Regions from separate parts of the Streptomyces sp. NPDC051913 genome, predicted to be linked through region 3. Evidence: riboswitches for the same ligand, from Rfam matches in the RefSeq annotation. Region 3 holds a riboswitch; each other region holds the start of a gene.

Region 1 (7,378 bases), on a different contig from region 3:
AGCGACACGCCCGAACCGTCGCGGCGCGGGTCGATCTCCGGGAGGTCGGCCGGGGTGCCGTTCTTCTGGGCCGCCTTCGCCGGTACGGCGCCCGCCCAGGCGAAGGACAGGCAGTCCTCGCCCTTCAGGAAGCGCTGGCAGCGGACGCCACCGGTGGCGCGGCCCTTGCGCGGGTACTGGTCGAACGGGGTCAGCTTGGCCGTCGTCTGGACGGAGTCGTCCAGCGTGCCGCGCGAGCCCGCGACCGTGAAGACCACCGCGTCCACCGCCGGGTCCACCGCCGTGAAGGAGATGACCTTCGCGCCGTCCGTGAGCTTGATGCCCGCCATGCCGCCGGCGGGGCGGCCCTGGGGGCGGACCTGCGCGGCCTGGTAGCGCAGCAGCTGCGCGTCGTCGGTGACGAAGACCAGGTCCTCGTCGCCGGTGCGCAGCTCGACCGCGCCGACGATCCGGTCGCCGTCCTTGAGCGTGATGACCTCCAACTCCTCCTTGTTCGAGGGGTAGTCGGGGACGACACGCTTCACGACGCCCTGCTCCGTGCCGAGCGCCAGGCCCGGCGACGACTCGTCGAGGGTGATCAGGCAGACCACCGTCTCGCCGTCGGTCAGGGAGACGAACTCCGTCAGGGGGGCTCCGCCGGAGAGGTTCGGAGCGGAGGCCGTCTCGGGCAGTTGCGGCAGGTCGACGACGTTGATCCGCAGCAGGCGGCCTTCCGAGGTCACCGCGCCGATCTCACCGCGCGCGGTCGCCGGGACCGCCGAGACGATCACGTCGTGCTTGACGCGCTTGCCGTCGGCGTCGGCCGGGAACGGCTCGCCGTTGGCCGTACGCGCCAGCAGGCCCGTCGAGGACAGCAGCACCCGGCACGGGTCGTCGGCCACCTGGAGCGGCACGGCGGCTGTGGGGGCGCCCGCCGACTCCAGCAGGACCGTACGCCGGTCGGTGCCGAACTGCTTGGCCACCGCGGCGAGTTCGGTGGAGACCAGCTTGCGCAGCTCCGCGTCCGAGTCGAGGATCGCGGTCAGCTGCTCGATCTCCGTGTTGAGCCGCTCCTTCTCCGTCTCCAGTTCGATGCGGTCGAACTTGGTGAGACGGCGGAGGGGGGTGTCCAGGATGTACTGGGTCTGGATCTCCGACAGGGAGAAGCGCTCCATCAGGCGCTGCTTCGCCTGTGCCGAGTTCTCGCTCTGCCGGATGAGGCGGATGACCTCGTCGATGTCGATCAGGGCCGTCAGCAGGCCCTCGACCAGGTGCAGTCGGTCGCGTCGCTTGGTGCGGCGGAACTCGCTGCGGCGGCGGACGACCTCGAAGCGGTGGTCGAGGTAGACCTCCAGGAGCTCCTTCAGCCCCAGCGTCAGGGGCTGGCCGTCGACCAGCGCGACGTTGTTGATGCCGAAGGACTCCTCCATCGGCGTCAGCTTGTAGAGCTGCTCCAGGACCGCCTCGGGCACGAAGCCGTTCTTGATCTCGATGACCAGACGCAGGCCGTGCGCACGGTCGGTGAGGTCCTTGACGTCGGCGATGCCCTGGATCTTCTTCGAGCCGACCATGTCCTTGATCTTGGCGATGACCTTCTCCGGGCCGACCGCGAAGGGCAGCTCGGTGATGACCAGGCCCTTGCGGCGGGCCGTCACCGTCTCCACCGACACCGTGGCGCGGATCTTGAAGGTGCCGCGGCCCGTCTCGTACGCGTCCCGGATGCCGGCCAGGCCGACGATCCGGCCGCCCGTGGGCAGGTCGGGGCCCGGCACGTACTTCATCAGGGTGTCCAGATCCGCGTTGGGATAGCGGATCAGATGGCGGGCGGCGGCGATGACCTCGGAGAGGTTGTGCGGCGGCATGTTGGTGGCCATGCCGACCGCGATGCCCGATGAGCCGTTCACCAGCAGGTTCGGGAACGCGGCGGGCAGGGCCACCGGCTCCTGCTCCTGGCCGTCGTAGTTCGGCGCGAAGTCGACCGTGTCCTCGTCGATCGACTCGGTCATCAGGCTCGTCGCCTGCGCCTGCCGGCACTCGGTGTACCGCATGGCGGCCGGCGGGTCGTCGTTGCCCAGCGAGCCGAAGTTGCCGTGGCCGTCGACCAGCGGCACGCGCATCGAGAAGGGCTGGGCCATGCGCACCAGGGCGTCGTAGATCGACGAGTCGCCGTGCGGGTGCAACTTACCCATCACTTCGCCGACCACGCGCGCGCACTTCACATAGCCGCGGTCGGGACGCAGCCCCATCTCGTTCATCTGGTAGACGATGCGCCGGTGCACCGGCTTGAGGCCGTCGCGGGCGTCCGGCAGGGCTCGGGAGTAGATGACCGAGTACGCGTACTCGAGGAAGGAGCCCTGCATCTCGTCGACGACGTCGATGTCGAGGATCTTCTCCTCGTACGAGTCGTCGGGCGGCGGGGTCTTCGTGCTGCGGCGGGCCATCGCTGCCGGCTCCTCTTTTCTGGTCGCTCGCCTATGGGTCGCTCGCGCCCCTTCGGCTCACTCTTGCTCAAGCGTGAACGGGATCTGACGCGGACCATTGTGGACCCCGGCACTGACAACGCGGACGACGACCCGACGTCAGCTCTCCCGCCGGAAGTTCACCCGCGCCGCACGGCGGCCCGTCCGCAGGCTACGGGATCTCGCTGTCGGCGTACGACCACCGGGAACTTCACCGGGGGTCCACACGCTTGCATACAGTGGCAGGACCGGCAGGAAAACGCGGTTACGGCAACCGCACCGCGATCGAAGGGACGTACATGCCCATGGGTCACACGGCCACAGACCAGGCAGGCACCGGGGGCCTGACAGCGACCGAGCACCGCCTGGCCAACGGGCTGCGCGTGGTGCTCTCCGAGGACCACCTGACCCCGGTCGCGGCGGTGTGCCTCTGGTACGACGTCGGCTCGCGCCACGAGGTCAAGGGACGTACCGGTCTGGCTCACCTCTTCGAGCATCTGATGTTCCAGGGCTCGGGCCAGGTCAAGGGCAACGGTCACTTCGAGCTCGTCCAGGGCGCCGGCGGCTCGCTCAACGGCACCACCAGCTTCGAGCGCACCAACTACTTCGAGACCATGCCCGCCCACCAGCTGGAGCTCGCGCTCTGGCTGGAGGCCGACCGCATGGGCTCCCTGCTCGCCGCCCTCGACGACGAGTCGATGGAGAACCAGCGCGACGTCGTGAAGAACGAGCGCCGCCAGCGCTACGACAACGTCCCCTACGGCACGGCGTTCGAGAAGCTCACCGCCCTCGCCTACCCCGAGGGCCACCCCTACCACCACACCCCGATCGGCTCCATGGCCGACCTGGACGCGGCCACCCTGGAGGACGCCCGCGCGTTCTTCCGGACGTACTACGCGCCCAACAACGCGGTGCTGTCGATCGTCGGCGACATCGACCCCGAGCAGACGCTCGCCTGGGTCGAGAGGTACTTCGGCTCCATCGCGTCCCACGACGGCAAGCCCGCTCCGCGCGACGGCTCGCTGCCCGAGGTCATCGGCGAGCAGCTGCGCGAGGTCGTCGAGGAGGAGGTCCCCGCGCGCGCGTTGATGGCCGCCTACCGCCTGCCGCACGACGGCACGCGCGAGGCCGACGCGGCCGACCTGGCCCTCACCGTCCTCGGCGGCGGCGAGTCCTCCCGCCTCTACAACCGGCTCGTCCGCCGCGACCGTACGGCCGTCGCCGCCGGATTCGGTCTGCTGCGGCTGGCCGGAGCGCCCTCCCTGGGCTGGCTGGACGTGAAGACGTCCGGTGACGTCGAGGTGCCGGTCATCGAGACGGCCATCGACGAGGAGCTCGCGCGGTTCGCCGCGGAGGGCCCCACGGAGGAGGAAATGGAGCGCGCCCAGGCCCAGTTGGAGCGCGAGTGGCTGGACCGCCTCGGCACCGTCGCGGGCCGCGCCGACGAACTGTGCCGCTACGCGGTCCTGTTCGGCGACCCGCAGCTCGCCCTCACCGCGGTCAACCGCGTCCTGGAGGTGACCGCGGCGGAGGTCCAGGAGGTCGCCAAGGCCCGCCTGCGCCCCGACAACCGCGCGGTGCTCGTCTACGAACCCGTCTCCGGGGAGACCGCCGAGGACGCGGACCCGCCCGAGGACCCCGAGGCCGAGGCCACCGTCGAGGCCGGCGACAAGAACGAGGAGGCGGCCAAGTGACCGAGCTCGCCACGATGGAGTTCCACCCCCAGCCCCAGGCGGGCGAGGCCAAGCCCTGGGCGTTCCCGGCCCCCACGCGCGGGACGCTCCACAACGGCCTCACCGTGCTGCGCTGCCACCGCCCCGGCCAGCAGGTCGTCGCCGTCGAGGTCCTCCTCGACGCCCCCCTGGACGCCGAACCGGCGGGCCTGGACGGCGTCGCCACGATCATGGCGCGTGCCTTCTCCGAGGGCACCGACAAGCACTCCGCCGAGGAGTTCGCCGCCGAGCTGGAGCGCTGCGGCGCCACCCTCGACGCGCACGCCGACCACCCCGGCGTCCGGCTGAGCCTCGAAGTCCCGGTCTCCCGGCTGCCCAAGGCGCTCGGGCTGCTCGCCGACGCCCTCAGGGCGCCCGCGTTCGCGGACGACGAGGTCGAGCGCCTGGTCACCAACCGCCTGGACGAGATCCCGCACGAGCTGGCCAACCCCTCGCGCCGGGCAGCCAAGGAGCTCTCCCGGACCCTGTTCCCGGCGGACCTGCGCATGTCCCGCCCCCGCCAGGGCACCGAGGAGACCGTCCAGAACATCGACTCGGCGGCGGTACGCGCCTTCTACGAGAAGCACGTCCGCCCGGCCACCGGCACTGTCGTGGTCGTCGGCGATCTCACCGACCTCGACCTGGACGCGCTGCTCGGCGACACCCTCGGCTCGTGGACCGGCTCCGCGGCCGAGCCGCGCCCGGTGCCGGCCATCACCGCCGACGACACCGGCCGGGTCGTCATCGTGGACCGCCCCGGCGCCGTCCAGACGCAGCTGCTGATCGGCCGTATCGGCGCCGACCGGCACGACCGCGTGTGGCCCGCGCAGGTGCTCGGCACCTACTGCCTCGGCGGCACCCTCACCTCCCGCCTGGACCGCGTCCTGCGCGAGGAGAAGGGCTACACCTACGGCGTGCGTTCGTTCGGGCAGGTCCTCAGGTCCGCCCCGGACGGCACCGGTGCCGCGATGCTGGCCATCAGCGGTTCCGTCGACACCCCGAACACCGGCCCCGCCCTCGACGACCTGTGGACGGTGCTGCGCACCCTCGCCGCGGAGGGACTCACCGACGCCGAGCGCGACGTCGCCGTGCAGAACCTCGTCGGTGTGGCACCGCTCAAGTACGAGACCGCGGCGGCCGTGGCGAGCACGCTGGCCGACCAGGTCGAGCAGCATCTGCCCGACGACTACCAGGCCACGCTGTACCGGCAGCTCGCCGCGACCGGCACGGTCGAGGCCACCGCGGCGGCCGTCAACGCCTTCCCGGTGGACCGTCTGGTGACGATCCTGGTCGGCGACGCGGCGGCCATCAAGGAGCCCGTGGAGGCTCTCGGCATCGGTGAAGTGACCGTGGTGTCGGCCGAGTAGAAGCACACGCGCGTGAAGGGGCTCTGGTGACGGAAGCGTCACCAGGGCCCCTTAATGTCCGAATAATGAATGAATTGCAGGCTGGTTGCCTGTTTGCCCTGTGGGATGCGCTACAAACTGCCTGATCTGTTTGGGGATTGAAAGTGGCCCCCCTTAGCGTCGTCCGGGCTGTTCGTCACGCAGTGCGCCGCGCCCGCGGCACCGGACAGCCATCGCCGAGTCCCCGTACGGCGCGAGCCAGGGGAGCCGGGGACCCATGCAGTCCCTGGGGTGAATCGGACGCCCGCGCGTCAGCGAGGGGGTCCGTAGGAGACCTTCCTGCTCCGAACCCGTCAGCTAACCCGGTAGGCGAGAGGGAAGGAAAGGACCAGCCACTACATGGCGTTCACGCGCCCCACCGGGAAGCATCGTGCCCCGAGCCGGATGAAGCGCTCCACCGCCCGCGCGGCCGGGATCGCGGCGCTCACCACCACCGGCGTCATCGGCACCCTCGCCGCCCCGGCCCTCGCCGCGGAGCCCGCGGCCGAGCAGACCGGCCTCATCCCGGTCGTCACCATCGGCGACTCGGTCGCCGACCAGATCGACGCCCAGGCCGAGGCCCAGGAACAGGCCGCCGAGGAGGCCGCGCAGAAGAAGGCCGAGGAGCTGGCCCGCAAGAAGGCCGCCGCCAAGGCCAAGAAGGAGCGCGAGGCCAAGGAGCGCGCCGCCCGCGCCGCCGCCGAGCGCAAGCGCCTCAACTCCTTCGTCGCCCCGATCTCGGGCTCGTACATCTCCACCGGCTACAAGGCCGGCGGCGCCGTCTGGTCCTCCGGCAGCCACACCGGGGTCGACTTCCACGCCGCCAGCGGCACCTCCGTCCACGCGGTCGGCTCGGGCACCGTCGTCGAGGCCGGCTGGGGCGGCTCGTACGGCAACAACATCGTGATCAAGATGAACGACGGCACGTACACCCAGTACGGCCATCTGTCGTCCATCGGGGTCTCGGTCGGCCAGACGGTCACCCCGGGCCAGCAGATCGGCCTGTCCGGCGCGACCGGCAACGTCACCGGCCCGCACCTGCACTTCGAGGCCAGGACGACCGCCGAGTACGGCTCGGACATCGACCCCGTCGCCTACCTGCGCTCGCACGGTGTGAACGTCTGACGCCCGGTGTGAACGTCTGACGACGGATCGCAGGATCTCCCGGAACCCCGGCTCACCCGAGCCGGGGTTTCGCCGTTTTCGGTACCCGGCTGTCCAAAAAATATCCATGGATTCCGGTCCGCCATCGGAAATTCCCGTTCTTTGCAATAGAGTCACTGAACACACGTCAATCATCGACGTTTCACGGGGATTAAGACGGAGGTCGGTCATGCGTATTCCGGCGCACTCGGTATGCACCGCGATCAGGGACGACATCGTCTCCGGTGTCCACGAGCGCGGCAGCCGCCTCACCGAGGAACTCCTCGCCCGCCGCTACGGCGTCTCCCGTGTCCCCGTCCGGGAGGCCCTGCGCACGCTGGAGGCCGAGGGCTTCGTGGTGACGCGGCGGCACGCGGGCGCGTGCGTCGCCGAACCGACCGAGCAGGAGGCCGCCGACCTGCTGGAGATGCGGATGCTCCTGGAGCCGCTGGGCGCCTCCCGGGCCGCCCAGCGCCGCACCGAGGCACACCTCAAGGTCCTGCGCGGCCTGGTCAGGCTGGGGCAGGAGCGGGCCAGGCGGGGCAACAGCGAGGATCTGCGCTCCCTGGGCGGCTGGTTCCACGAGACGCTCGCGCAGGCCTCCGGCAGCCCCGCGCTGACCTCGATGCTGACCCAGCTGCGCCACAAGATCTCCTGGATGTACACCGTCGAGGCGCCCGCCAACCCCGCCGAGTCCTGG
Region 2 (7,378 bases), on a different contig from region 3:
ATCACTACGACACGGGCGCGCACGCCACCACCGCCCACTTCGACACCGACCCCCTGTTCGGCAGTCTCCCCGGTGACAACACCGGGTCGTACGACGCCCATCAGTGGGTCACGGGCAGTCAGCAGACCCTGAACTACGACCAGTACGCGGCCCAGCACCACGCCGCCTACGACACGGGCGCGTACGACACGACGGCCTGGACCGGCGAGCATCACCAGCTCTCCGCGATCCCGCCGCAGGTCGGCGCGGTGGACGCGAGCGGTCAGTGGGACGCCAACGCCTGGGTCCAGCCCGACCAGTCGGCAGGCCCGGCCGACCAGACCCAGCACTGGGAATGGGGCACGCAGGCCTTCGACACCGGCGCGTACGACGCCACCCAGTGGAACTCCGACAGCGGTGACGCCGCTCAGCTCCACGAGGAGCCGGTGGACCACGGGTCGACGGCGATGTTCGAGCAGGTCCCGTACGAGGAACCGGCCGAGCACGACGCCGAGTTGAGCGCCACCGGCGAGCTGCCCGCCCTCTCCGACGCCGATGGCGGGGCCGCCCCGCTCCTCGACGACCAGGAAGACTTCGCCCCCGCCCCGGGTTCTCGCATGGCCGCCCGCAACGCGGGCCGTTCCCGCCGCCGCCCGCCCGCCAAGCGCTCCGCGCTGATGAAGATCGCCGTGCCCTCCGCGTGCGTCATGGGGGTCACCGGGATCGCCGCCGCCTCCGTGGGCGGCCTGAGCGACGACAAGAACACCTCGGCGAGCGCGTCCGACGCCACGACCAAGTCCGTCAAGCCGTCCGCCGCGAACAACAAGCTGGACACCCAGCTGGAGTCACTCTCCGCGGGCGCCGACGACTTCGCCGATCGGGCCAGCCGGACGCAGGAACGCATCGACCTCAAGGCCCAGCAGGTGGCCGAGAAGAAGAAGGCGGCGGAGGAGGCGGCCCGCAAGGAGCGGCTGCGCCCCAAGTTCGCCCTCCCGGTCGCCCAGCACGGCCTCAGTGCCTACTACGGTCAGGCCGGCGTCAACTGGATGTCCGTGCACACCGGCATCGACTTCCCCGTCTCGTACGGCACGACAGTGATGGCCGCGACCGACGGCACCGTACGGACGCAGTGGAACAGCGCCTACGGCAACATGATGATCGTGACCGCGAAGGACGGCACGGAGACGTGGTACTGCCACCTCTCCAGCTACCGCGTCGCCTCCGGTACGACGGTCAAGGCCGGCGACCCGATCGCGTACAGCGGCAACAGCGGCAACTCGACCGGCCCGCACCTGCACTTCGAGGTGCGCCCGGCGGGCGGCTCGGCGATCGACCCGCTGCCGTGGCTGAGGAGCCACGGCCTGGATCCCACGTAGGCGCAACGCCCGCTTTTGGCTTTCAGGGGCGCGGGGCTGTGTCGATCAGCGGCTCCGCCGCGGGGCGCGACCAGCCCCCACCGCCCCGCAGCGGACTACTACAGCTTCTCCACCGGCGCATACCGCAACAGCAACCGCTTCGGCTTGGCCTCGCCGAAGTCGACCGTCGCCTCCGCGTTCGCACCCGTGCCCTTCACCGCCATGACCGTGCCCAGCCCGAACTGGTCATGCGTAACCCGGTCACCAACGGCCAGCGACACAACCGGCTTGTCAGACGCACGACTCGTGGCGAAGCCGGACGCACCGCGCGCCGAGGAGCGGGAGGACGACAGCGAGGACGCGACACCCGAGACGGGGCCCGCGGGAGCGGCGGTCGCGCCCGTGCGCTTCCACTCCACGTGCTGCTCCGGGATCTCCGACAGGAAGCGTGAGGGCGGGTTGTACGACGGCTGACCCCATGCGCTGCGCAGTGAGGAGCGGGTCAGATAGAGCCGTTCCCGCGCGCGCGTGATCCCGACGTACGCCAGGCGCCGCTCCTCCTCCAGTTCCTTGGTCTGGCCGAGGGAGCGCATGTGCGGGAAGACGCCGTCCTCCATGCCGGTGAGGAAGACGACCGGGAACTCGAGTCCCTTGGCGGTGTGGAGAGTCATCAGGGTGATGACGCCCGAGCCGTCCTCGTCCTCGTCGGGGATCTGGTCGGAGTCGGCGACGAGCGCGACGCGCTCCAGGAAGGCGGCGAGCCCGGGGGACTCCTCACCCTCCTCCGTCTCCTGCTCGAACTCCAGTGCCACGGCGGCGAGTTCCTGAAGGTTCTCGATCCGGGTCTCGTCCTGCGGGTCGGTGGAGGCCTGCAACTCGGCGAGATAGCCGGTGCGTTCGAGCACCGCCTCCAGGACCGTCGCCGGTCCCGCGCCGGAGTCGACGATCGTACGGAGCTCCTCCATCAGCACGTTGAACCGCTTCACGGCGTTGGTCGACCGCGCGGCCATGCCGTACGCCTCGTCGACGCGCTTGAGGGCCTGCGGGAAGCTGATCTTCTCCCGCTGCGAGAGGGCGTCGATCATCGCCTCGGCGCGCTCGCCGATACCGCGCTTGGGGACGTTGAGGATCCGGCGCAGCGGCACCGAGTCCTCGGGGTTGGCGAGGACCCGGAGGTAGGCCAGGACGTCCCGGACCTCCTTGCGCTCGTAGAAGCGGACACCGCCGACGACCTTGTAGGGCAGGCCGACGCGGATGAAGATCTCCTCGAAGACTCGGGACTGGGCGTTGGTGCGGTAGAAGACCGCGACATCGCCCGCCTTCGCGTCGCCCGCGTCCGTCAGTCGGTCTATCTCCTCGGCGACGAACTGGGCCTCGTCGTGCTCGGTGTCCGCGACGTAGCCGGTGATGCGCGCGCCGGCGCCCGCGTTGGTCCACAGGTTCTTGGGGCGGCGGGACTCGTTGCGCTCGATGACCGCGTTCGCCGCACTCAAAATGGTCTGCGTGGAGCGATAGTTCTGCTCCAGCAGGATCGTCGTCGCGTTCGGGTAGTCCTCCTCGAACTGGAGGATGTTGCGGATCGTCGCGCCCCGGAAGGCGTAGATCGACTGGTCGGCGTCACCGACGACGCAGAGTTCGGCGGGCGGGACGTCGAACTCGTTGGGGGGTACGTCGACCGGGTGCTCGGAAGTACCCACCAGCTCCCTGACCAGCGCGTACTGCGCGTGGTTGGTGTCCTGATACTCGTCCACGAGCACATGCCGGAAACGGCGGCGGTAGTGCTCGGCGACGTCCGGGAAGGCGCGCAGCAGGTTGACCGTCGTCATGATCAGGTCGTCGAAGTCGAGGGCGTTGGCCTCGCGCAGCCGCGACTGGTACATGGCGTAGGCCTGGGCGAGGGTCTTCTCGAAGCCGTCGGTGGCCTGGGCTGCGAAGTCCTCCTCGTCGATCAGCTCGTTCTTGAGGTTGCTGATCTTGGCGCTGAAGGACTTGGGCGGGAAGCGCTTGGGGTCGAGGTCCAGGTCACGGCAGACGAGGGCCATCAGGCGCTTGGAGTCGGCGGCGTCGTAGATCGAGAAGGAGGACGTGAAGCCGAGCTTCTTCGACTCCCTCCGCAGGATCCGCACGCACGCGCTGTGGAAGGTCATCACCCACATCGCGTTGGCGCGCGGGCCGACGAGCTGCTCGACGCGCTCCTTCATCTCACCCGCGGCCTTGTTGGTGAAGGTGATCGCGAGGATCTGGCCCGGGTGCACGCTGCGCTCGGCCAGCAGGTAGGCGATGCGGTGCGTGAGCACGCGCGTCTTGCCGGAGCCGGCGCCGGCCACGATGAGCAGCGGGGTGTCGGAGTGGACGACGGCCGCTCGCTGGTTCTCGTTGAGCCCCTCGATCAGCGCCGCCGCGTCCAGGGCGGGGCGCGGGGCGCCGTCGCGGTAGTAGGCGTCCCGGTCCGGGGGCACGTCGAACTTCCCGCCGAACAGATCGTCCGGAACGGGTTCGGATCCCGGCCCGTGATCCTGCTCGTCCTCGGGCGGCGGCGGGGGTTCCTCCTCGTGCCCCTGGGGGGCCTGGAGGTTCGCCAGGAAGCTGTCGTCAAAGAGGCCTGTCATCGCCCTCCGAGTCTAGGGCTCCCCACTGACAGCCCGCCGCCGCCCCGAGAAGTCGGACCCTCTCACCCTCCAGGACCACCTCGTCACGTTCCGTGAGAAATCGAGTGATCGCCTCCTCTGGCCACCCAAGGTCACGAAAATGTATCGGGCCTATCGGACATCAACCTTCACAGGGGCCACACCAGTTGGCTACCGTGCCGGACAGGCCGTACGACCCCCACCGGCGAACGTCGCCGGGCCGCGCGGCCTCCGCCGAGTCCGGTGCGCCGCCATGGCAGCCGGAGCCGGGGACCCACACCGACCTTGGGGTGAATCGGCCCGACTCCCTCCCGGGAGCGGCCGTAGGGCACACCTTCCGAACCACCCGCCCGAACCCGACAGCTAACTCGGTAGGCGGAACGTGGAAGGAGTCGCCTCCCTTGGCGTCGCACGCAAAGCCGCGTCCTGCGGGAACGCGCGTAGCAGGCATACGCACCCCCGCGCTCGCAACGGCCGCCCTCACCTCCGTGGCCCTGCTCTCCCAGACGGCCACCGCCGCACCCTCGACCGATGACAAGCCGAGCCTGGAGGAAGTCGAGAAGAAGGTCGACGACCTCTACCGGCAGGCGGAGTCGGCGACCGAGAAGTACAACTCGGCGAAGGAGAAGACCGCACAGCAGCGCGAGCAGGTCGACACCCTCCTCGACGACGTCGCCAAGCGCACCCAGAAGCTCAACGAGGCTCGCGAGGAGCTCGGCTCCTTCGCCGCGGCCCAGTACCGCACCGGCGCCTCCGCGCCCGACACCGCGACCTTCCTGCTCGCGGACACCCCGCAGGACTACTTCGACCAGACGCAGCTGATGGGTCGCATGACGGACCGTCAGAAGGGCGCGGTCGACGACTACGTCAGCGCGCAGTCGGCGACGATGAAGAAGCGCCAGGAGGCCACCAAGAGCCTGGAGACGCTCACCGAGTCGCAGAGCGACCTGAAGACCGCCAAGGCGACCGTCCAGCGCAAGCTCTCCGACGCGCGCGAGCTGCTGTCGCAGCTGACCGCCGAGGAGAAGGCGCGGCTCGCGGCGATCGAGAAGAAGAAGCAGGAGGAGGCCGCCCGAAAGGCCGCGGAGCTGGCCGAGCAGCAGAAGGCCGCCGAGCAGAAGGCGGCGCAGGAAGCAGCGGCGGCCGAGGAGACGGGGAGCGGCTCGTCCTCGGAGACCTCCACGGACTCCTCGTACGCCACCAAGGCCGACAAGGCGCTCGCCTTCGCCCGCTCCCAGATCGGCAAGCCGTACGTCTGGGGCGCCACCGGCCCCGACTCCTACGACTGCTCCGGCCTCACCCAGGCCGCCTGGAACGCCGCCGGCATCTCCCTCCCCCGCACCACCTACGACCAGGTGAACTTCGGCACCACGGTCTCCCTCGCCAACGCCCGGCCCGGCGATCTCGTCTTCTTCTACGACGATGTCAGCCACGTCGGCATCTACATCGGCAACGGCATGATGATCCACGCGCCGAAGCCCGGGGCGTACGTCCGCGAGGAGTCGATCTACTACGACGGCGAGTCGGCGATCCACAGTGTGGTCCGCCCGGCCTGACGCAGGTCAGTGACCTCCGCGGTTCTCTACGCAGGGCCCCGCCCCGGGCTGGGGCTCGGCGTAGACACCGTGCACCTCGGTGGTCAGCTCGTCCGCGGTCACCCGCCCGGACACGCACGCGAGGCCGGTGTAGACGGCGTAGAACCCGTTCCCGACGAAGACCCCGTGTTCCGGTCCGCAGCCGAGGCGCTGGAGCGCCGCCTCGACCCGCTCGTCCCCGTAGACCCCGTAGGCCCCCGCCCCGCCTGCCGCCCGCACCTTCTCCAGTTCCTTGCGGATGAGCCCGGCCGAGGCCAGTCCACTGGCCTCGCGTTCGGCACTGAGGGACGCCTGCATGCGGTACGCGTGGTTGTCGGCGTAGTTGGGGGGCTGGTCTCCGGCTCCCTCGCCCCGCGAGGTGGTCGCGCTCGGCACGGGCGAGGAGGGCGCGGGCGGGGGCGTCTCGGCGGCCTGGGCGCATGTGGGCGGGGGCGGGTAGGAGGGCGTGGGCGTCGGCGCGCCCGCGGACTGCTCCCCGGCTCGTTCGCTTCCGCAGGCGGCAAGGGCGAGCACAGCGAGGGCGGCCAGGGCGACTGATCGTCGGTAGGACATGTGCCGCAGTCTCCCCACCCCCCTCTCCCCCTGTCATGAGCGCAACTACTCAGTTGCCCTCACCCCGCGCGTTTTTCTCCCCCACGCGCGCGTGCCCCGCTCTCAACCCCCACCCCGCTCCATAGCATCACCCCATGCCCGATACACCCCGTACCTCCCCCCTCCGTACCTGGTGGGCGCAGCGGCCGCCCGCCGCGGGCTCCGCGGTGATGGCGACCGGAATCCTGTCGATCGGTCTCCATCTGACGGGGTACGAGGGGGTGTCCCGCGTCGCGCTGGCGCTGGCGAGCGTGGCCTGGGTGGCGCTGGCCGCCGACTTCGTCGTACGACTGCTGTGGCAGCGGTCGCGGTGGGTGACGGAGGCGGAGACGCCGGGCGCGCTCACGGCCGTCGCGGCGACCACCGTGCTCGGCACCCGCTTCTCCGCGCTCGGCTGGCAGACCCTCGCCGAGGCGCTGCTGGCGCTGTCGACGCTGCTGTGGCCGGTACTGATCGTGCTGGTGGTCGGGCACTGGAAGCGGCGGATGCCCGGGGCGGTGTTCCTGGCCTGTGTCGCCACGCAGGGGCTGGCCGTACTGGGCGCGACGCTGGCCGGGGCGCTGCCGACGTCCTGGCTCGCGCGGGCGGCGCTGGTGATGTTCTGGCTGGGTCTGGTGGCCTACGGGCTGGCCCTGGCCCACTTCGATCTGCGCCAGGTCACGCAGGGCGCCGGGGACCACTGGGTGGCCGGCGGGGCGATGGCCATCTCGGCGCTGGCGGGCTCGAAGCTGATCGCGGCCGACAGCGCGCGCCTGTATCTGTGGAACGACGACGACCGTGGCGTCCTGCGTGCCGTGACCCTCGCTCTGCTCGTCCTCGACCTGTCCTGGTACGTCGTTCTGCTGCTCGCCGAGATCGGGTGGCGGCGCCCGCACTACGACGCGCGCCGCTGGGCGACCGTGTTCCCGATGGGGATGACGGCGGTGGCGACGCTGTCCGTCGCCGCCGCCCTGGAGGTGTCCTGGCTGAGGACGCCCGGCGAGGTGCTGCTGTGGATCGCCGTGGCGGTGTGGCTGGCGGTCGCGGCGGGGGCCGTGGTGGCGGCTCGCGCCGGCGTCGGCGCTCTGCGGACCCCCTGAGCCCCTGGCGCCCTCAGCTCCACAGCGTGGCGATGAGGATGTTCACCACGACGAGTGCGGGAACCGCGCTGAACAGCGCCTTGTCCACCCGCTCCTCGTCCCGCTTCACATAGACGAGGCCGAGGATCACGACGAGCACGGCCAGTTTCACG
Region 3 (7,378 bases):
ACGCCCACAGCGGGGGCGGGCTGATGTGGGACTTCGGCAAGACGCTGGTCAAGCAGGCGGTGGCCAACCGATAGCCGGAGCGGTTTGCCTCTGAGGCAAGAAACTTGCCCTGGAGGCAAGCGTCGGGCTGAATGGGGAGCATGAGCTCTCCGGAATCAGAGCCGGCCGACGTCCTGCCCGTCGTCGCGCCGCAGCTCCGTGCGCTGCGGCGCCGCGCCTCCCTCACCCTGGAGGCCGCGGCCCGGGCCGCCGGGCTGTCGCCCGCCCACCTCTCACGGCTGGAGACGGGACAGCGCCAGCCCTCGCTGCCGATGCTGCTCGCGCTCGCCCGTATCTACGGTACGACGGTCTCCGAACTGCTCGGCGAGACGGTCGCCGAGCGGGACGCCGTGGTGCGCGCCGCCGACATGGAACCGACGGCCGCGGGCGGCTGGACCTACTGGCAGGCCGGTGCCGCCGGGCGCGGCATGCAGGCGCTGCGCGTGCAGGTGCCGTACGGCTCACAGGGCGACATCGTGCGGGTGCATCCCGGCGAGGAGTGGCTGTACGTGCTGCGCGGACGACTCCGGCTCCGCCTCGGGGACACGACGCACCACCTCGGCCCCGGCGACAGCGCGCACTTCGACTCGCTCACCCCGCACCGCATCGCGGCCCAGGACCCCGACGGGACCGAGCTGCTGTTCGTCCACACCCTGTTGCAGAGCCCCACGGCCACCCTGTGCCTGGGCCCCACCCCTGGAGAGATGCCATGACCGACATGGAGGAGAAGTTCCCGCGAGCCCTGTGGGTGCGGCTGATCATCTACATCGCCGTCGGGCACGTGTTCGCGGCCTTCGTCTACCTGCTCTTCGAGGTGGGCGCCGGGCAGTGAACGGTCAGTCGAGGAGGCGCTCGCGCAGCCGCTCCCGCATCTCCGCGGTGACGCCGAGGCCCTGCTCCAGATAGGCGTCGACGCTGCCCCAGGTCTCCTCGATGGTCTCGAAGGCGGCCTCCAGATACTCGGCGCGCGCGTCGAAGAGCGGCGCGAGCAGCTCCATGACCTCGGGCGAGTAGGCGGCGGCCGAGCTGCTGCTGCGGTGCACCTTGTAGCGACGGTGCTTGGCGTTCGACTCCAGGTAGTCGGCGACGATCGCCTCCCGCTCCACGCCCAGCGCCAGCAGCGTCACCGCTATCGACAGGCCCGCGCGGTCCTTGCCCGCCGCGCAGTGCATCAGCGCGGGCACATCGTCATCGGCGAGGGAGTGCAGCACGCGCGCGTGCTCGGCGGTGCGCTCCTTCACGATCTTCCGGTACGAGGCGATCATCCGGTTCGCCGCCTTGTTGTCGCCGAGGATCTCGCGCAGCTGCTCGATCTCGCCGTCCCGCACCATCTTCCAGAACTCCGAACCGTCGGCCGGGTCGCTCAGCGGCAGGTTGACATTGCGCACCCCCGCCAGCTCGACGTCGGGACCCTCCAGCTTCTGGTCCGACGCGTTGCGGAAGTCGAAGATCGTGTGCAGCCCCAGGGAGTCCAGGAACGCCGCGTCCTCGTCGGTCGCGTGCGCCAGATGGCCACTGCGGAACAGCACCCCGAACCGCACCCGTCGGCCGTCCTCGGTCGGCAGGCCGCCCACGTCGCGGAAGTTGCGGACTCCGGTCAGCTCGGGCTCGGTCGACGGGATCTGCTGCGTCACGGGGGCTCCTCGCAGTCGGCCCCGTCGCCGCGGCTCGCCGACGGGCACGCTTCGACGATACGACATGGGTTCCTGGGGCAATGAGTTGTCCACAGGCGTTGCATCCAGGGCCCCCGGGCCTTGATGATGTTGGTACTTGAGTACCACTGTTCGACCCTGTTCGCATCTGTGAGGTTCCATGCTGGAGATCGCCCCCAACGGCCGCACCTGGCTCCTGACCGGGCCGGCCAGCAGCTACGCCGTCCACCTCACCGAGGCCGACGAGCTGCTGCATCTGCACTGGGGGCCGGCGATCACGCTGGCCGACGCCGAGGCCCTCGCGGTCCGGCCGTTGCCCGACTACTGGCCCTTCGAGTCCCCGCTCGACGGGCGCGAGGAGTACCCGGTCGAGGGCGGTCCCCGCTTCGTCCGGCCCGCGCTGTCGGTGCGCACCGAAGAACGCCGCGGCACCGAGTGGAGCTTCGAGACGTACGAGACCGACGCCGACGCCGATGAGCTGCGGCTGCGGTTCCGTGACGACGGGCTCGTCGTCACGCTGCACTACCGGATGCGCGGCGACGTGGTGGAGCGCTGGACGACCCTGGAGAACCAGGGGTCGGACACCCTGGAGCTGCTCCGCGCGGACTCCGCCACCTGGACCCTGCCCGACCGCGAGGACTGGCGGCTCTCCCAGCTGCACGGCCGCTGGGCCGCCGAGTCCCGACTCGTACGCTCCCCCCTCACCTACGGTGAGAAGGTCATCGGCAGCCGCCGCGGCCACACCGGCCATCAGCACCTGCCCTGGGTCGCTCTCGACTCCGACGCCACCGAGGAGCGCGGCGAGGTCTACGGCTGTGCCCTCGGCTGGTCCGGCTCCTGGCGGATCGCGGTGGCCCAGCTTCCCGACGCGCGCGTGCAGATCACCGGCGGTGCCGGACACGACGACTCGGGGCTGCTGCGGCTGACGGCGGGCGAGTCGTTCACCACGCCCGTCTTCGCCGGTCTGTGGAGCGAGGGCGGCTTCGGCGGCGCCAGTCGCGCGTGGCACGCCTACCAGCGGGCCTACGTCATCCCGGACGCCGAGCAGGACCGGCCGGTGCTGTTCAACTCCTGGGAGGCCACCGAGTTCGACATCTCCGAGGAACAGCAGGAGGCCCTCGCACGGCGGGCCGCGGCCATCGGCGTCGAGCTGTTCGTGGTCGACGACGGCTGGTTCGGCGCCCGGACCAGCGACCGCGCAGGACTCGGTGACTGGACGGTCAACCGCGACCGCTTCCCGGGCGGTCTGAAGCCCCTCGCCGACTCCGTGCACGCCCTCGGGATGCAGTTCGGCATCTGGGTCGAGCCCGAGATGGTCAACCCGGACAGCGACCTGTACCGGGCACACCCGGACTGGGCGCAGTTCCAGCCGGGACGAAAGCGGACGGAACTACGCAATCAGTTGGTCCTGAACCTCGCGCGCGAGGACGTCCAGGAGTACCTCTGGGGGCAGCTCGACGCCCTGCTGTCCAGCGCCCCGATCGACTATGTGAAGTGGGACTTCAACCGCTGCTTCACGGACGCGGGCTGGCCCGGCGAGCCCTACCCGCAGCGGCTCTGGGTCGACCATGTGCACGCCTTCTACGCCCTGCTGGACCGATTGCGGGCCGCCCACCCCGGCGTCGCCTTCGAGTCCTGCTCGGGCGGCGGCGGCCGGATCGACCTCGGTGTGATGAGCCGCACGGACCAGGTGTGGACCTCCGACAACACCGACCCCCTCGACCGGCTCGCCATCCAGCACGGCTTCAGCCAGCTCCATCCCGCGCGCGCGATGGCGGCGTGGGTCACCGACAGTCCGAACGCCATGCTCAACGGCCGGGTCAGCTCGCTGCGCTTCCGGTTCGTCAGCGCCATGGCCGGTGTGCTCGGCGTCGGCGGCGACCTCACGCGGTGGACGGAGGAGGAGCTCGCCGAGGCCCGCGAGTGGGTGGAGCTCTACAAGGGCATCCGGCCGCTCGTGCAGCGCGGCGACCAGTACCGGCTGCGGGCTCCGCAGGGCGGACTGAGCGCCGTGCAGTACGTCCTCGGGGGCGAGACCGTCGTCCTCGCCTGGCTCCAGGCGCAGCACTACGGCGAACCCGTCCCGGCGCTGCGGCTGCGGGGCCTCGACCCCACTGCGTCGTATGAATGCCTCGAAACGGGCGAAATTCTCAGAGGGGCCGTATTGCAGCATCACGGCCTACGGGTGGGATTGCGGGGCGATCTGGATGCGGCAGTTCTCCGACTGCGTCGCATCTGAGCTTTCTGTCCGAATTGGTGGCTTGGGTGGCCTTCATTCCAACTCGCTCTGGAATAAGGGAAGCTGTGCGAACGGCACGTGAGGAGCGTCATATCGGTGACCCTGTGTCGCCCGTCATGTTCACGTAATGCGCCTCCAATTGCTGGGGATTTGCCTTCCGGGAAGCGGTGCTGATGCACGGAGGGTGAGCGGGAAATTCACAGCGGATCAAGAGGAATGCAATCGTCCTGGAACCCCTTACTTGTCCCTTTGCGTCTTCCTCGCTTACGTTCGCCACCAATCCGGACGGACGCCCAATCCTGCCGCCGCCCGGAATCCGCACAACTCACCCGTGAACGGCAGGAGCGGGGGACCCACAGGTACAAGTGCCTGGACCGGTCTTCCGGAACAGGCTTGGGGTTAAGGCGCACCTCGGTGCGCCCGGGCATCTCCAGTCCGCACCCGACAGCTCACCTCGTAGGCGCCGGAGAGGAATTCGCCATGCCCGCCAAGGGTAAGCACCGCCGCCCGAAGTCCCAGCGCCTCACCCGCTCGATCGCCGTCGCCGGTACCGGCGGCGCCGCTCTCGCTCTGCCTTTGATGGGCGCCGCCGGCGCCCACGCGGCCACCCCGCAGTCCGTCTCGCAGTCGGTTTCGGAAAAGGCCGTTCAGTCCCTTCCGGTCGCCGAGAAGACGGTCGCCGAGAAGGCCACGCAGAAGAAGGGTGCCGCGAACACCGCTACCGTGCGCACCTATTCGGTGCGGGCGGGCGACTACCTCTCGAAGATCGCCGACGAGCAGAACGTCACCGGCGGCTGGAAGAAGCTGTACTCGGACAACCGTGAGGCCGTCGGTTCCGACCCCTCGCTCATCCACCCGGGTCTGAAGCTCACGCTCGGCAAGAAGGCGGCGGCGAGCGCGGACAAGTCGGCGAGCGCGGAGAAGTCCGCGAGCACCGAGAAGTCCACGAGTGCCGAGAAGTCCTCGTCCTCCTCGGACACGACGACCGCCACCCAGAGCAGTGAGTCGACCAGCACCGCCGGCGGCTACACGCTCCCCGTGGCCGGCGCCACCGTCGGCACCGCCTACCACACGGCGGGCAGCATGTGGTCCAGCGGCTACCACACCGGCACCGACTTCGTCGTCCCGACCGGCACCTCGCTGAAGGCCGTGGCCGCGGGCACCGTCGTCTCCGCCGGCTGGGGCGGCGCGTACGGCAACCAGGTCGTCATCAAGCTGGCCGACGGCTACTACGCGCAGTACGCCCACCTGTCCGCGCTCTCGGTCTCGTCCGGACAGACCGTCACCGAGGGCCAGCAGATCGGTCTCTCCGGCGCCACCGGCAACGTCACCGGACCGCACCTCCACTTCGAGATCCGCACCACGCCGGACTACGGCTCGGACGTGGACCCGGTCGCGTACCTCCGCTCGAAGGGTGTCGCCGTCGGCTGACGCTCCTTTGCGAGGGTGCCGCGTCGGCTGACGCTCCCTCCCCCGATGCCACCGAAGGCCGGACCCCGATCCCCGGGTCCGGCCTTCGGTGTTGGGTCTTGCCGTTTCATGATCGCTTCATTGCGGTCTTGTGGCGCGGCTGTCCAAACCGTCGACAGGGAGGGGAGGGTGGGACCACAGTGATCTCCGAGGGATGCAAGCGCTTTCTACGCGCCTTCGCGTCCGCATCCGCACCCGCACCCGGAGGTCCCCGTGCCCGGCGTCGACCGACGCACCGTCATCAAGGGCGCCGCAGCCGCGGCCGCCGCGGCCCAGTTCTCCTGGGCCCTGTCCCGCACCGCCGCCGCGGCGGACGCCGACGACACCGAACTGCGCTGGTTGGAGGGCCCGGCGCCCGACGTCCACGCCGGAACCACCTGGGGCGTGCCGTGGGCGCGCGGGGCGTACCGGCCGGAGCAGCCGTTCCGGCTGACGACCGCCGCCGGCGTCGACGTCCCCGTCCAGAGCTGGGTCACCGGCCACTGGCCCGACGGCTCGGTGAAGTGGACGGCCCACGCCCTCGCCCCCGGCGCACCGAAGGCCTCCGCCTACAAGCTCGCGGCCGGCACCCCGGCCGCACCGGAGCGGAAGGTCACGGTCACCCGCTCCGCGGGCCGCGTCGAGGTGTCGACCGGTGTGATCACGGCCGTGTTCGGCGCGAAGGGGTCCGACACCGTCGTACGGAGCGTGCGGCGGGGCTCCACCGAGATCGCCCGGGACGGGAAACTGGTCGCCCTGCGGCAGGAGTCCGTACGGGACGGGGCGGACGTCAGCCGCTTCCTGGGCCGGGTCGAGAAGATCGAGGTGGAGCAGGACGGTCCGGTCCGGGCCGTCGTCCGGGTCGAGGGGCGGCACCGGCACGGCGGCCGGAACTGGCTGCCGTTCGTCCTGCGGTTCGCCTTCTTCGCGGGAGCCGAGTCGTTCCGGCTCGTCCACACCTTCGTCTGGGACGGCGAGCAGACGCCGGGTTCCGACGAGGGCGACTTCCTGCGCGGTCTCGGCGTGCGCTTCACCGTGCCGCTGAGCGATCAGCCCTACGACCGCCATGTGCGGTTCGCCGATTCCGACGGCGGCCTGTTCAGCGAGGCCGTCCAGGGCGTCACCGGACTGCGGCGCGACCCCGGGGCGGCGGTCCGCGCGGCCCAGATCGCCGGTGAGCGCCTGCCCGACACCGCGACCTGGGACACCCGGGTCGCCGGCCGCCTCGCCTACATCCCGACCTGGGGCGACTACACCCTGACCCAGCCCAACGCCGACGGCTACACCGTCCGCAAGCGCACCAAGGCGGGCTACGGCTGGATCCACGCCGCGGCCGGGCGCCGCGCCGGCGGCTTCGGCTACGTCGGCGGCGCGAGCGGCGGACTCTCCTTCGGGCTACGGGACTTCTGGCAGCGCCACCCGGCCCAGCTGGACGTCCGCGGAGCCGCGGGAGACGCCGCCGAGGCCACCGTATGGCTGTACTCGCCGGAGGCACAGCCGCTCGATCTGCGGTTCTACCACGACGGGTTGGGCCAGGACACGTACGAGGAGCAGTCCGACGGCGGGCTGGAGATCACCTACGAGGACTACGAGCCCGGCTTCGGTACGCCGTACGGCATCGCGCGGACGAGTGAACTGACCTTCTGGGCCGTCGAGAGGACCCCTTCCGCCGGTGTTCTCGCCGCGCAGGCCACCGCCACCGCGACGCCGCCGCTCCTCACCGCCACACCCCAACGACTCCACGCCGCCGGGGTGTTCGGCGACTGGGCGCCGGCCGACCGGTCCGGCAAGGCGCGGGCGGCCGTCGAGGACCACCTCGACGAGCTGTTCGCCTACTACCGCGACCAGCGTGAACAGCACCGCTGGTACGGCTTCCTGGACTACGGCGACGTCCAGCACACCTACGACAACGACCGGCACGTCTGGCGCTACGACGTCGGCGGCTACGCCTGGGACAACTCCGAGCTCGGCACCGATCTCTGGCTCTGGTACCACTTCC
Region 4 (7,378 bases), on a different contig from region 3:
CTGGCGGGAGCCGGACACGTTCGTGACGGCGGCGGACGGCAACGGACTGCTGTCGTCGGCGGGTGTGGACGTCGTCGTCCTGCCGGAGTACGAGGAGCGGGCCAAGGCGCCGAACCTGCATCTGCTGGGGTGAGTTCGCGCCGCCGCGGGCCACGCCGACTCCTATCGGCCCATCAGATCCTGCGCCCCGACACCCCCCGGGCCACGCTTCCCCTATGAGGTCCCGACGTACCGCCGCTCTCCTGCTGGTCCCCCTCCTCGCCACCGCCTGCGGGACGACCGGCGCCGACACCCGCACCATGGCCCGCGCCCTCCCCGCGGACGCCGCCTTCATCCACCCCGGTGTCCTCGTCAGCGAGGCGCAGTTGGCGGCCGTGAGGAAGAACGTCACCGCCGGGAAGCAGCCGTGGCTGAAGGCGTACCTCGGGATGCGGGACAGCAAGTACGGGGCGTACAAGTACGAGCCCGAGCCGTACGCGAGTGTCGACTGCCCCGGCGGCGACCACGCCGACCGCCCGGCGCACGGCTGTGTCGAGGAGCGCGAGGACGCCATCGCCGCCTACACCCAGGCCCTCCTCTTCCGGATCACCGGCAAGCGGCAGCACGCCCTGAAGGCCAGGGAGATCCTGGACGCCTGGTCGGCGAAGATGCGCCGGCACACCGAGGAGGACGCCGGGCTCCAGACCGGGTGGGCCGGGTCGACCTGGGCCCGGGCCGCCGAGATCGTCCGGCACAGCCCCGGCGCGGGCTGGCCGGCGGACCGGGTCGCGCGGTTCGAGACCATGCTGCGCACGGCGTATCTGCCGACCGTGACCCGCAAGGTCCCCGACTACAACGGCAACTGGGACCTCGTGATGACCGACGCGGCCATCGGGATCGCCGTCTTCCTGGAGGACCGGAGGGCCTTCGACCACGCCCTCGAACGGTTCCGGGAGCGCGTGCCCGCCTACTTCTACCTGGCCGAGGACGGCACGCTGCCGCTCACCCCCAAGGGGGCGAGCATCACCACACCGCAGAAGCTGACGACGTACTGGTTCGGGCAGAAGACGTACAAGGACGGCATGTCCCAGGAGACCTGCCGCAACTTCAAGCACGTCGGTTACTCCGTCGCCGCCACCGCCCACATCGCCGAGACCGCCTGGCACCAGGGCATCGACCTCTACGGCGAGATCAAGGACCGGCTGAAGAGCACCCTCGCCTTCCACGCCCGCTACCAGGCCGGCGAGTCCGCGCCCGCGTGGCTGTGCGGCGGGAAGGTGGACCGGAACATGGGCCCGGACCTGGAGGTCGCCCTCAACCACCTGGAGGGCCGCCTCGGCCTCTCCGTCCCGGCGGCCCGCAAACTCGCGGAGGAGACCCGCCCGGCAGGCACCGACAACCTCTTCGTCTCCTGGGAGACCCTGACCCACGCGGGCAACCCGGCCGACTGAGAAACACAGGTCGAGCGGGCCCAGGGGTAATGCGTGCGCGAGCAGCCCCGCGGATGGCGTACTATTGAGTCATCGCCGCGGGGTGGAGCAGCTCGGTAGCTCGCTGGGCTCATAACCCAGAGGTCGCAGGTTCAAATCCTGTCCCCGCTACTGATGGCCCAGGGCCGGAATCTAATGGATTCCGGCCCTGAGTCGTTTCCGGGTCGTTTCCCCTCACGCGGCAGTTGTCACGGCGGGTGATCGCTCGACCCCCCTCCGCATAACAACTGACATACCGTCAGTACCTGTGAGCTTCCTGAGGTCGGGTCAACTCGCCCGTTTTTCACCGGCCATGACCCCTACGTCCTGCTGAAAAAGGTTAATGATCAAGCGGAACAGCTTGGAATCAGCACCCCGGGTCTATTAACGTTCGATAACGCAGCGCGGTCGTCCCAGCCGTCACAAGAGTCGGCTCCGTGCGCACGCGCCGAATCCCGCAAGGGAACCGGGGAACCACCAACTTGGGGTGAATCACGCGGAAGTCGCCGTGGCAGCACGGCGGTTATACGCGCGTAGGAGACCTTCCTGCTCCGAACCCGTCAGCTAACCCGGTAGGCGAGAAGGAAGGAAAGGAGCACGCCCACGTGGCGTCAAACCGGCCTGCCCCCGAGGCCCCGTATGTGCCGAGCCAGCGCAGCACCGATGCCTTCGGCTACGGCAGCTACCACCACGACGAGGGTCCGCAGGAGGTCTGGAATCCCACCGAGGACTCCCTCCGGCCGGCTCGCGGCAAGCACCGGGTGGCCAAGCAGCGCGGCGGGGGACTCGCCCGCAGCTCCACCGTCCTGGGCGTCGGTGTCATAGCCGCCGTCGGCGCGGGCGGTATGGCCAGCGCCAACACCGGCAAGCCGCCGGTCTCCATCTCGATGCCCGACCTGCCCTCCGTGGGCGGCGTCTTCGGCGGTGACGACGAGGCCCCCAAGGGTTCCGCCACCGCGCTCAGCAGCCTGGCCACCAGCACCACGGAGACCGCGGAGAGCGGCTCGGACGCCGGTGAGGCGCTGCGCAACCGGATCATGGCGCAGGCCGAAAGTCAGCAGAACCAGGTCGACAACAAGGTCCAGCTCGCCGCCGAGGCCGAGGTCGCCGAGCAGTCCGCGAAGGCCGAGGCCGCCGCGCTGAAGCAGGCCGCCGACGACGCCGCCGAGGCGAAGAAGGCCGCCGAGGAGAAGGCCGCGAAGGAGGCCGAGGCCAAGCGTCTCGCCGAGCTCGCCAAGCAGTTCACGCTGCCGACCTCCTCGTACACGATCACCTCGACCTTCGGTCAGGCCGGTTCGCTGTGGTCCTCCGGCTACCACACCGGTCTCGACTTCGCGGCCCCCACGGGCACGCTGATCAAGGCCATCCACAGCGGCACCATCACGGAGGCCGGCTGGGCCGGCTCCTACGGCTACCGCACGATCCTCACCCTCGACGACGGCACCGAGCTGTGGTTCTGCCACCAGTCCTCGATCAGCGTCAGCGTCGGCCAGAAGGTCAGTACCGGTGAGGTGATCGGGCGCGTGGGCGCGACCGGCAACGTGACCGGGGCCCATCTGCACCTGGAGGTCCACCCCGGCGGGGCGGACACCGGCATCGACCCGATGGCATGGCTGCGCAGCAAGGGCCTCACTCCCTGAGGCGGGTCTCCTTCTGAACCCCGGCGGTCCTGACGCTCACCCCCCGACGTCAGGGCTGCCGGTTCTCCGTGTCCGGAATATCGGCTTCCGGTACGGGTGTTGATCCCGTACATGACTTCTCTTCGCAAGCTGGGCACGTCCGACCTCGAGGTCTTCCCGCTCTCCCTCGGCGGCAACGTCTTCGGCTGGACCGCCGACGAGGCACAGTCCTTCGCCGTCCTGGACGCCTACGCCGCCGCGGGCGGCAACTTCGTCGACACCGCCGACTCCTACTCCGCGTGGGTGGAGGGCAACTCGGGCGGTGAGTCCGAGACCATCATCGGGAAGTGGATCAAGGCGCGCGGCAACCGCGACGACGTCGTGATCGCCACGAAGGTCAGCCAGCACCCGGAGTACCAGGGCCTGACGGCCGCCAACATCAAGGCCGCCGCGGACGCCTCCCTGCGCCGCCTGGGCACCGACCACATCGACCTCTACTACACCCACTTCGACAAGCCCGAAGTGCCGGTCGAGGAGATCATCGGCGCACTCGACGAACTGGTCAGGGCGGGCAAGGTGCGGCACATCGCCGCCTCCAACATCTCCGCCGAGCGGCTGGAGAAGTCGCTGGCCTTCTCCGAGCGCGAGGGCCTGGCCCGGTACGTGGCACTCCAGCCGCACTACAACCTGGTCTCGCGCGCGACCTACGAGGGTGAGCTCCAGGACCTGGCGGAGCGCACCGGCCTCGCCGCCGTCCCGTACTTCTCGCTCGCGTCCGGGTTCCTCACGGGCAAGTACCGCGAGGGCGAGGTGGTGGAGGGCGCCCGGGCCGCCGCGGGCGCCGGCAAGCACCTGGAGACCGAGCGGGGCCGCTCGGTGCTCGCCGCCCTCGACGACATCGCCGAGGACCACCGCGTGCCGGTCGCCACGATCGCCCTGGCCTGGCTCGCCGCCCAGCCGACGGTCGCCGCCCCGATCGCCTCGGCCCGCACGGTGGAGCAGCTGCCGGCGCTGGTGCGGGTGGCGGAGGTGACGCTCACGGACGCGGAGGTGGAGCGGCTCACGGAGGCGTCGGCGTAACCCTCGTCAGGACTGGTACGGGTTGTACGCGGGATACGCCGGCTGGGAGTACGGCGCCGGCTGCTGCCCGTACCCGTACACCCCGTACATCGGCCAGGGCGCCGGGACCACCGGAACCGGCGGTGCCGTCACACGGGCCGCGTGGTCCAGCGCGGGGCGGGCGACCTCGCGCCGGGCCCACAGCTCGTGCAGCAACTCCCGCTCCCGTACGACGAAGTCGGCACCGGCGCGGCCACGGCGCCCGCGGTGCCGCAGGAACGCGAGGGACGTCGCGTACGCCTCGTACTGCGCCACCGCGCGCGCCGCGGGCCTTCCGGCGTGGTGGCGGGCGTACTGGCGGGCGATGCGCCGGGCCCGCATCGAGCCGAGCGCGAAGGGTTCGGCGGGGGTGAGCCAGCCGGTCACGGCGTAGGCGGGCAGCTCCTCGCGGACGGTCCGCAGCTCGCGCTGCCGGGTCCAGATGACCAGCCAGGTCAGCAGCCCGAACGCGGGGAGCATGAAGGCCGCGTAGACGGCGAAGAAGCCGTACTCCCCGAGGGTGGACGAGCCGTTCCAGACGGCGTGCATGCCCATCGCCAGCACCAGGCCGGACAGGGGGAGCAGGACCCGGCGGACGTGCTGCCGGTCGGCGGACAGGGCCGCGATGCCGAAGCCGATGCCCGTGAGCACCGTGAACAGGGGGTGCGCGAACGGGGACATGATGACCCGCACGAAGAAGGTCGCCGCGGTCACGGAGGCGATGCCGCGGTCGCCGGTGAGCTGGTCGGTGCCGAAGGCGGTGCCGAGGTAGAGGATGTTCTCGGTGAACGCGAAGCCGGTGGCGGTGACCCCGGCTATCACCACGCCGTCGACGATCCCGGTGAAGTCCCGTCTGCGGAAGAGGAACACGAGGAGCACGGCCGCGGCCTTCGCCGACTCCTCCACGACCGGCGCTATCACCGTCGCCCCGAGGGTGTCCGCGCTGGACGGGTCGGCTGTCGCCGTCGCTATCCATCGCGTGGCGAAGCTGTTGGCGACGATCGCTATCAGCGCCGCCGCGCAGGCGCCCCAGGCGAAGCAGAACAGCAGATTGCGCCAGGGGCCCGGTTCGACGCGGTCAAGCCAGCGGAACGCGGCTATCAGCAGCGGCACCGGGAGGATCGCGAGGCCGAGGCCGACCAGGAAGCCCTCGGTGCCGGTCTGTTCCCGCACCAGGGCGAGGATGACGAGCCCGGACAGCGCCAGCAGGGTGATCAGAGCGCCGTACCGCACCCAGTTCCGCTGCCACCAGTGCGCGTGCCGCAGCGCACCGCCGGCGGGGCCGGTGGGAGGGTGCGTCGGGTACGGGGGAAAGGTGGCCACGGCATCGACCTTACGAGGGGGGTGGCTGCGGTGCTTGTCTCGCTCGCTTCTGTCCTGCTTCTTCGTCGCTGCTTCTTCATCGCTGTACGCGGCGGAACAACAGGTCGTTCACGACATGTCCCTTGTCCAGTCCCTGGCCCTCGAAACGGGTCAGCGGCCGGTAGTCGGGACGCGGCGCGAAACCGCCGTCCGCCTGGGTGTTCTCGAAGTCGGGGTGCGCCGTGAGCACCTCAAGCATCTGTTCGGCGTACGGCTCCCAGTCGGTCGCGCAGTGCACGATCGCGCCCGGCCTGAGACGGGTCGCGGCGAGGCTGAGGAACTCCGGTTGGATCAGCCGCCGCTTGTGGTGCCGCTTCTTCGGCCAGGGGTCGGGGAAGTAGACGCGCAGTCCGTCGAGGGCGTCGGGGGCGAGCATCTCGCGCAGCAGGATGATGGCGTCGCCGTTGGCCACCCGGACGTTGGCCAGAGCGCCCTGGTCGGCGAGGCCCAGCAGATTGCCCTGGCCGGGGGTGTGCACGTCGACGGCGAGGACGTTGGTGCCGGGATCGGCGGCGGCCATCTGCGCGGTGGCCTCACCCATGCCGAACCCGATCTCCAGGACGACGGGGTTGGTGTTGCCGAACAGCTCACCGAGGTCGATGACCTGCTGCCCGTCGATGTCCAGCCCCCACTTGGGCCACAGCCGCTGCAACGCGTCGGCCTGCCCTGCGGTCACCCGACTGCGCCGCGGCTGAAAACTCCGGATCCGCCGCTCGAAGTGCGACCCGGCGGGATCGGGCTTGGGCCCATCGGGGAACCGGGGCTCGCCTTTGCCTCGGGTGTGCCGGACGGACACACCGGGAGTGTGGGAGGGCTGGGACGCGTCGGGGGCGTTGCGGGAGTCAGACACAGTGGGGTCGATTTTACGTGCGTCTCCCCGTCCTGGCTGCGGGCAGTCGTGCCGCTCGGGCGGCACGGGTGGGCGCGGCGGCACCCCGCGGCGCGGGCGAGCGAAACCCTCCCCCGGCCGACAGCGACGCCGGGCACCCGCTCAGCCCTCGCCCAGCGTGGCCAACGCCCGCCTCGCCACCTCCCGCCCGATCGGCAGCGAGGCCGTCGCCGCAGGCGAAGGCGCGTTCAGCACATGCACCGTCCGCGCCCCCTCCTTGATCAGGAAGTCATCCACCAGCGTCCCGTCCCGCAACACGGCCTGCGCCCGCACCCCCGCCGCAGTAGGCACAAGATCGTCCTCCCGCACGACCGGCAGCAGCCGCCGCACCGCCTCGGTGAACGCCGCCTTGGACACCGACCGCCGCAGCTCACCCGCCCCGTACCGCCAGTGCCGCCGCGCTATGTGCCACGACCCCGGCCACGCGAGTGTCACGCCCAGCTCCCGCGGCCGTACGACACCCCACCCGTACCCCTCGCGGGCGAGCGCAGGTACCGCGTTGGGCCCGATGTGCACGCCCCCGTCGAACCCGCGCGTGAGATGCACGCCGAGGAACGGGAACGCCGGGTCCGGCACCGGATACACCAGCCCCCGCACCAGCTCGGGCCGCGCCAGCTCGTAGTACTCGCCGCGGAACGGCACGATCCGCATCTCCGGGTCGTCCCCGGCCAGCCGCGCCACCTCGTCGCAGTGCAGCCCGGCGCAGTTCACCAGCACGCGCGCGCGGACCACGTCCCCGGCGGCGGTGCGCACGGCGACGCCCAGCTCGGGGCGGCGGTCGATCCGCTCTACCCGGGCGCCGTACCGGATCTCCGCTCCGGACGCCTCCGCGAGCTGCCGGGCGACGCCGACGAAGTCACAGACGCCGGTCGTGCCGACGTGTATGGCGGCGAGGCCCTCCACCTCCGGCTCGTACTCCGCGATCTGGGCGGCGCCCAGCTCCCGGACCGGAATGCCGTTCT

What was found. A riboswitch is a leader RNA that binds a small molecule or an ion and turns the genes downstream of it on or off. The one in region 3 is predicted to bind cyclic di-AMP.
Region 1: linked by a shared signal. The riboswitch ahead of ACIHIX_RS05950 (M23 family metallopeptidase) and the one ahead of ACIHIX_RS12835 (peptidoglycan DD-metalloendopeptidase family protein) in region 3 are both predicted to bind cyclic di-AMP.
Region 2: linked by a shared signal. The riboswitch ahead of ACIHIX_RS03545 (NlpC/P60 family protein) and the one ahead of ACIHIX_RS12835 (peptidoglycan DD-metalloendopeptidase family protein) in region 3 are both predicted to bind cyclic di-AMP.
Region 4: linked by a shared signal. The riboswitch ahead of ACIHIX_RS44000 (M23 family metallopeptidase) and the one ahead of ACIHIX_RS12835 (peptidoglycan DD-metalloendopeptidase family protein) in region 3 are both predicted to bind cyclic di-AMP.

What each region holds. Positions count from the first base shown of each region.
Region 1 covers NZ_JBIUCI010000002.1:122,719-130,096, forward strand. The annotation lists gene ACIHIX_RS05935 (DNA topoisomerase (ATP-hydrolyzing) subunit A) at 1-2,420, opposite strand, end outside; gene ACIHIX_RS05940 (M16 family metallopeptidase) at 2,738-4,132, shown strand; gene ACIHIX_RS05945 (M16 family metallopeptidase) at 4,129-5,517, shown strand; cyclic di-AMP (ydaO/yuaA leader) riboswitch at 5,721-5,883, shown strand; gene ACIHIX_RS05950 (M23 family metallopeptidase) at 5,896-6,660, shown strand; gene ACIHIX_RS05955 (GntR family transcriptional regulator) at 6,869-7,378, shown strand, end outside.
Region 2 covers NZ_JBIUCI010000001.1:765,954-773,331, forward strand. The annotation lists gene ACIHIX_RS03535 (M23 family metallopeptidase) at 1-1,355, shown strand, start outside; gene pcrA (DNA helicase PcrA) at 1,454-3,943, opposite strand; cyclic di-AMP (ydaO/yuaA leader) riboswitch at 4,184-4,355, shown strand; gene ACIHIX_RS03545 (NlpC/P60 family protein) at 4,363-5,517, shown strand; gene ACIHIX_RS03550 (hypothetical protein) at 5,524-6,108, opposite strand; gene ACIHIX_RS03555 (tellurite resistance/C4-dicarboxylate transporter family protein) at 6,243-7,226, shown strand; gene ACIHIX_RS03560 (hypothetical protein) at 7,240-7,378, opposite strand, start outside.
Region 3 covers NZ_JBIUCI010000004.1:34,940-42,317, forward strand. The annotation lists gene ACIHIX_RS12810 (aspartate aminotransferase family protein) at 1-74, shown strand, start outside; gene ACIHIX_RS12815 (helix-turn-helix domain-containing protein) at 141-752, shown strand; gene ACIHIX_RS12820 (DUF6126 family protein) at 749-871, shown strand; gene ACIHIX_RS12825 (tyrosine-protein phosphatase) at 876-1,673, opposite strand; gene ACIHIX_RS12830 (alpha-galactosidase) at 1,852-3,930, shown strand; cyclic di-AMP (ydaO/yuaA leader) riboswitch at 4,227-4,406, shown strand; gene ACIHIX_RS12835 (peptidoglycan DD-metalloendopeptidase family protein) at 4,411-5,361, shown strand; gene ACIHIX_RS12840 (Tat pathway signal sequence domain protein) at 5,614-7,378, shown strand, end outside.
Region 4 covers NZ_JBIUCI010000026.1:94,593-101,970, forward strand. The annotation lists gene ACIHIX_RS43985 (dihydrofolate reductase family protein) at 1-133, shown strand, start outside; gene ACIHIX_RS43990 (alginate lyase family protein) at 216-1,430, shown strand; tRNA gene ACIHIX_RS43995 (tRNA-Met) at 1,507-1,580, shown strand; cyclic di-AMP (ydaO/yuaA leader) riboswitch at 1,885-2,042, shown strand; gene ACIHIX_RS44000 (M23 family metallopeptidase) at 2,054-3,088, shown strand; gene ACIHIX_RS44005 (aldo/keto reductase) at 3,200-4,147, shown strand; gene ACIHIX_RS44010 (PrsW family intramembrane metalloprotease) at 4,154-5,488, opposite strand; gene trmB (tRNA (guanosine(46)-N7)-methyltransferase TrmB) at 5,565-6,377, opposite strand; gene lhgO (L-2-hydroxyglutarate oxidase) at 6,519-7,378, opposite strand, start outside.